2 linked regions of the Herpetosiphon gulosus genome follow. The protein of the gene in region 1 binds, or shares a complex with, the protein of each later gene. Links are inferred from orthologs where the notes say so. Each region holds a gene or a part of one and is shown on either strand. Other genes may lie near its edges. The genes, in order: mnmG and mnmE.

Region 1 (3,303 bases):
TTAATGCTGGTACGGCATGGCTGGTGCATCGCGGCAGCGAAAACGACCTTAATTTGCGTAGCGCCTTTGTGCATTTGATGGGCGATGTGCTTTCCACAATTGGCGCAACGATTGCTGGGGTTTTGATCTTCTTCACCAATTGGCGCTGGCTTGATCCGCTGGTTTCGGTGTTAATTGCAGGCTTTATCATTTGGCATGCATGGCAAATTCTGCGCGATTCGATTGATGTCTTGTTGGAAGCCACTCCACGCGATATTGATGTGGAAAAAGTGGTCAGCGATTTGCAAACCATTCCTGGGGTGCAAGCGATTCACGATTTGCATATTTGGAGCATCACCGCCAGCATGCGAGCGCTCTCAGCCCATGTTGTGACCGATCAACAAGGCCCACAGCGTAGCCCACAATTGATTAGCACCATCAACGAGGTGCTTTGTCATCGCTACAACATTGGCCATGCCACGTTGCAACTTGAATGTTCATGTAACACGCCGCAACTCTATTGCACCCTGACCGAGCAACATCAACATTGAGAATTATGAATTATGAAGGATGAGGGATAAAATTTAACCACGAAGGACACGAAGAAATGAGGCTATAGGCTATCGGAACAATTGTTGGCATTTCTAATCAAGCTCCGATAGCTTCATAGCCCATAGCCTTACTTCGTGTCCTTCGTGCTCTTCGTGGATCAAAACTGCCGATCCCCAAAATATCAAGTTTGCGGTACAATAAACTATCGTGTCCTTCACTTATGTCTTGTTGAGCTATGCTAAATTTAACCTATGATGTGGTCGTCGTTGGCGGCGGACATGCGGGCTGTGAAGCGGCTTTGGCGGCTGCTCGTATGGGTTCGCAAACCCTTTTGCTGACGATCGATCTTGATAAATTGGCGCACATGTCGTGCAATCCATCAATTGGCGGCCCAGCCAAAGGCAACCTTGTGCGCGAAATCGACGCACTCGGCGGCGCGATGGGGGTCATCACCGACCGCACTTTGATTCAGATTCGGCTGCTGAATGAAACTAAAGGCCCAGCCGTGCAAGCCTTACGCGCTCAAAGCGATAAGCGTTTGTATGCCAAGGCCATGAAAGAGTTTCTTGAAGCGCAGCCAAATTTAGCGCTTAAACAGGCCATGGTTGAGCGCATCATCCCCTTGGCTGATCAAACTGATGGGGCTAAATTTGCCGTCGAAACCCAAACGGGCTGGCAATATCGTGCCAAAGCCTTGGTTTTGACCACGGGCACATTTTTGCGTGGCCGAGCGATCACTGGCGAATCGATCATCCCTGCTGGCCGTATGGGCGAGCAGCCAGCGATCAATCTTTCGAGCGATCTAAGTCAGTTGGGCTTTCCATTGGTGCGCCTGAAAACTGGCACGCCACCACGGATTGATGCCCGAACTGTCGATTTTAGTGGGCTAGAAATCCAGCCAGGTTCCAGCACGCCACTGTATTTTGGCTTTAATTATGATGGTCAGCGGCCTGAATCGCTGGTGCATGGCCCGCCCAACCCAATTTACCCTGAGCCGATGCTCGATGGCTGGCAACCACAATTGCCCTGCTATCATATTTACACTACGCCCGAATTTCACCAGCATATTCGTGATAACTTGCATCGTGCCCCGATGTTTAGCGGGGTGATCGAGGGTGTTGGGCCACGCTACTGCCCATCAATTGAAGATAAAATTGTGCGCTTTGCCGATAAAGAATCGCATGGGTTTTTCCTAGAACCAGAAGGCTGGGAAACCCTCGAAATCTATGTGCAAGGTTGTAATACATCGCTGCCCGAAGATGTGCAATGGGCCATGTTGCGCTCGATTCCGGCTTTGCGCAAGGTCGAAATTATGCGGGTTGGTTATGCAATTGAGTATGATGCAGTCGCAACTGGCGAAATCACCGCTTCGTTGGAAGCCAAACGCCTACCACATCTCTTCTTTGCTGGCCAAATTAATGGTACAACTGGCTATGAAGAAGCTGGTGCTCAAGGCTTGATGGCGGGGATCAACGCTGCTTTGAAGGTTGCCGAGCGTGCACCATTCATTTTGCGCCGCGACCAAGCCTATATCGGCGTGATGATCGACGATTTGGTGACCAAGGAAATTCGCGAGCCATATCGCATGTTCACCTCGCGAGCTGAGCATCGCTTGTTGTTGCGTGGCGATAATGCTGATCTGCGGCTCACACCATTGGCGGCAGAACTTGGTTTGGTCAGTGCCGAACGCGCTGCCCAAGTTGAGCGCAAACAATGGGCAATTGATCAAACAACCCAGCAATTGCGGGGTTTACGCTACACGCCCAGCGCTGAAACCAATGGCCGCCTACAAACTGCTGGGATTGAGCCATTGTTGCAACCTGCTTCAGGCGAAGATATTCTGCGGCGGGTTGGGGTCAAGTATGCCCAATTGGCCGAAGTTCAGCCTGATCTGCCAGCGATTGAGGCCGATGTCGCTGAGCAAGTTGAGCTAAGCGCCAAATATGCGGTTTACATTGCCAAAGAGCAAGTCTCAGTTGAGCGGGTGCGCAAAATGGAAGATCGGCGCTTGCCTGCCGATTTGGATATTGAGGCGATTCCCAGTTTACGGATCGAAGCACGGCAGGTGCTCAAACGCTTCCGCCCAGCAACCTTGGGTCAGGCTTCACGCTTAGCAGGCATCAATCCCGCCGATATTGCCCACCTGCTGATTCACCTTGAACGCCGCGAACGGGCAACGGTAGAATAGGTTTTAGGGGCTAGGGGCCAAGGATTAGGAAGTTTTTAACTGCGAAGGACACGAAGATCACGAATGTTGAATTAGTTGGAAGCTTGAAATTTATACAAATTTCAGAGAACCACTTAACTCAAACTTAGCGATCTTCGCGTCCTTCGCGGTTTCACCTTAACCTAATTTTTTAATCAACGAGTTTTGGTCGGAATTTATAGCCATACACCAACAAATCATCTTCGCCGACTTTGCCCCAACTGCGGGTCACTACTTCCATCGCCATGCCAATCTGCAACTCGCTTGGCTCGCAATCGGTCAATTGAGCAGTAATCATACAACCATCAGCCAGCTTGATCATGCCCACCAGCACAATTGGCTCATGGTCGAATTCGCTGCGATTGCTACGTTGGGCTGTCCACGAATAAAGTTCGCCAGTGTTGGCTAATTGATAAGGCTGCCAAGCATCGCTGGCCTCGCCTAATTTGGCTGGTTGAGCCGGAAAACGCACCCGCCCATCGTTATGGCGCTGGCCTTCGAGGCGATAGCGTTGGCCTTTGAGTCGCCATTGTTTGGGTAAATTCATCTAGACCTCCGCTACTTGC
Region 2 (3,255 bases), on another replicon or contig:
GCCAAGCAAAATCCCCACTAAAAGCTCACCTAAAACGGCAGGTTGTTTGAGTTTGGTGCTCACAAGCCCACCAATTTTGGCAGCGGCGATCAAAACGGCCAAAGCCAGTACCAACTGCAACAGCGGCGACATTCCATCGCCTCCAGCAGCGGCGGCAGGCGAAGGGGCGACGTTGGATTGAACCAAGACCAGCGACATACGCTCCTCCTAATTTGGTCGTGCTTGCGGCTATACCCTGCTATATCCGTCAAATCAACCAAAACTAAACTAAAAAAGCCGCATTCCTGCGACTGACTCCACCATGGTTGTCTCGACCACGAGACAGTATTCATTTGGGCATGGGCCTCTATGCAAGAACTGTACCCGAAAAAATCAGCTTGGTCAAACGCACGAGCCAACCCACAGTATGATATGATCTAGCCGATTTGATTAACTAGCTCAATTCTAGAAGGATGTTGCCCTATGAGCGATGCACCTGAAATGCTGCCCGATGAGCAGCCAGATGCTGCGCCGGTTTTCGATAAAGCGGCAGCTCGCGCCCGCTATCGTGCGATGATGCGTAGTTGGCCGATGCGGTTGATGTTTGCCATGACTGGCGTGGTGATTGTGGCAACTTGGGTTTTTGCCTTTGCCGCCGCCTATGGCCCTGATGTCAAAGAACTGCCAAACCATGATTTGTCGGTAGCAGTCGCCGATTGCAAAACCTGCCATAACGCGGGCTTACCAACCGCCCCCAGTTTTAACCATAGTTTTGCGCCAACCTGCGGCTTTTGCCATGTCCAAAGCATGCCCGCAACTATGTCGCTCACCAACACTTCGAGGTTGCGCTAATGCTCTATGCTGATACCATCGCCGCCCTAGCGACCCCACCTGGCGTTGGTGGGGTTGGGATTATTCGGATCAGCGGCCCTCAAAGCCTAGCCATCGCCCAAGCCTTGATCAAACCGCGCCGCAAAGGCATTTGGCGCTCTTACCAAATGCGCTATGGCCATGTGCTCGATGAGCATGGTCAGGTTGTGGATGAGGTTCTAGCGGTCTTTTTCAAGGGGCCGCGCTCATTCACTGGCGAAGATATTTTGGAGATTCACTGCCACGGCGGCCCGCTGCCCTTGCGCCGCACCCTAACCTTGGCTCTAGCCCATGGCGCTCGCTTAGCCAACCCAGGCGAATTTAGCCTACGCGCTTTTGCCAATGGCCGCATCGATTTAGTGCAAGCTGAAGCGACCCTCGATGTGATCGAAGCTCAAACCAACTTGGGGCTAAGTTTGGCGCTCGATCAGCTTGGCGGCGGGCTTTCGCGTGATTTGCGCACGCTGCGCGAGCAGTTGATGTATCCCTTGGCTTATGTCACAGCGCTGACCGATTTCCCCGAAGACGATGTGCCCAGCGAGGAATTACAACAGCCCTTGCAGCAAGCCCAAAGTCTGCTCAGCCAACTGCTAGCTGGAGCCGATCAAGGTGTGGTTGTGCGTGAAGGGGCACGCGCAGCCTTGGTTGGTCGGCCCAACGCAGGCAAATCGAGCTTGATGAATGCCCTGTTGCGCACCGAACGCGCGATTGTCACCGCGATTCCTGGCACAACCCGCGATACCTTGGAAGAAACCGCCAACCTTGGCGGAATTCCGGTGGTACTGATTGATACCGCTGGCATCACCGAAACCGATGATTTGGTTGAACGAATTGGAGTCGAACGCTCACGCGCTGCTCTGAGCAAAGCCGATTTGGTATTACTATTGATCGATGGTTCGCAGCCGTTAAGCCCAGAAGATTTGGTGATTGCTCAACTGACCCATGAACGACCAACGATCGTGATTGCCACCAAAGCCGATTTAGGTCAACATGCCGATTTAACCGTGCTAACCCAAACCCACCCCAAGCTCCGTGGCAGCATCGCCATCTCATCGCAGGCTAGCACAGGCTTAGATTATTTAGGTACAATGGTAGCTGAACAGTTGCTTGGTGGTTTGCCGCTCAGCGATGCTCGCTTAGTTACCAACCCACGCCATCGCGAGGCCTTGCGCCGCGCCAACGCCGCCTTAGAACAAGCAATCCAAGGCTTACGCGAAGGCCGTCCAGTTGATCTGATTGCGATCGATTTGCACGAGGCGATCGCCAGCCTAGGCGAGATTACTGGCGAAACTGTTGAACATGATTTATTGAATATGATATTTAGTCGCTTTTGTATTGGCAAATAACCACGCCCACAAGGAGCTACCCGTGCCCGATTCAAAGCAGCTACCCGTCGAACGTGCCAAATTGTATGCGCGAATTATGCTCGGCATTACCACATTGTTTTTGCCAATTTCAATTTTTGATTGGGCTAATATTCAATCGCAGATTAATTTCTATGTGGCAATCGTCCATGGATTGCTAATTGTTGGCTATATGTTCTTACTCAAGCCAGGCAATTTCTATCCATTAACGTTAGTTTTGCATATTGCTAGCTCAATCACTGTAGCTGTAGTCAATCATAATATTGGCGGATTTGTATCGTACAATTTTGCAATCATTTGCATTGAGTTAATGGGTATAGGCTTTATTCTGGGGCGGGCACGCTGGATTATTACAGCGACAGCAATCAGTATTATCATTCACCTAATTGCAATTATCAATGAAATCACGCTTTTCTGGAGCTTTAGTGATCCCAATTCGCTAATTATGATGAGTGTCAATGATAATTATAAATATCTTGCCATCGTTTCACAAACAATTTTATTACTTGGTACAGGCGCAATTATTACTATTTTGACCCATGTAATTAATCAACGTGAATATGAATTAGAACAATCGCGCCAAGCAATGCAGCAACGCTCCGATGAACTAGCCGCCTTGGCGATTCGGCTCGAAACCTCGAATCAACAACTAGTTTCAACCGAAACCACCTTGCGCCAAACCGTCGATGCCTTGACCGTGGCGGCCTTGCCTGTCGGCGACGATGTAGTGGTGCTGCCATTAATCGGTGGCTTCGATATCCAACGTGCCAAAGCGGTGGAAGATTCCTTGCTAAGCTATATTCATGAACAACGGGCGAATACCTTAATTCTTGATTTGACCAGTGTTCTGGTTGCATCCGATAGCTTACTGACCATGCTTGAACGAATTATCCAAGGGGCAAAATTGTTGGGCACACGGGTGATTTTGGCTGGATTGCAACCCGAAGTGGCTCCAATGATGGTACAGTTAAAGCTCAACCGCCAAACCGTGCTCTCAGCACCAACCTTGGCGGCAGCCTTAGAACTTCGCTAAATCTAGGCA

What was found.
Region 2: the proteins of mnmG (region 1) and mnmE are in contact, whole or in part, in a solved structure (PDB 9HIP), measured with the Escherichia coli proteins. The link is inferred for Herpetosiphon gulosus from one-to-one orthologs.

What each region holds. Positions count from the first base shown.
Region 1 is NZ_BAABRU010000001.1:120,356-123,658, reverse strand. The notes cover bases 267-3,242. They hold mnmG (tRNA uridine-5-carboxymethylaminomethyl(34) synthesis enzyme MnmG), read left to right. Parts: upstream 267-766; coding sequence 767-2,719; downstream 2,720-3,242. Other genes in these bases: ABEB26_RS00610 (Zn-ribbon domain-containing OB-fold protein), read right to left, coding at 2,889-3,242; ABEB26_RS00620 (cation diffusion facilitator family transporter), read left to right, coding at 267-530. Also shown: more of ABEB26_RS00620, read left to right, coding at 1-266; more of ABEB26_RS00610, read right to left, coding at 3,243-3,284; ABEB26_RS00605 (thiolase C-terminal domain-containing protein), read right to left, coding at 3,285-3,303. UniProt on the Escherichia coli protein: NAD-binding protein involved in the addition of a carboxymethylaminomethyl (cmnm) group at the wobble position (U34) of certain tRNAs, forming tRNA-cmnm(5)s(2)U34.
Region 2 is NZ_BAABRU010000014.1:55,210-58,464, reverse strand. The notes cover bases 85-3,012. They hold mnmE (tRNA uridine-5-carboxymethylaminomethyl(34) synthesis GTPase MnmE), read left to right. Parts: upstream 85-830; coding sequence 831-2,195; downstream 2,196-3,012. Other genes in these bases: ABEB26_RS18650 (STAS domain-containing protein), read left to right, coding at 2,218-3,012; ABEB26_RS18660 (hypothetical protein), read left to right, coding at 463-831; ABEB26_RS18665 (cation:proton antiporter), read right to left, coding at 85-198. Also shown: more of ABEB26_RS18665, read right to left, coding at 1-84; more of ABEB26_RS18650, read left to right, coding at 3,013-3,246. UniProt on the Escherichia coli protein: Exhibits a very high intrinsic GTPase hydrolysis rate. Involved in the addition of a carboxymethylaminomethyl (cmnm) group at the wobble position (U34) of certain tRNAs, forming tRNA-cmnm(5)s(2)U34.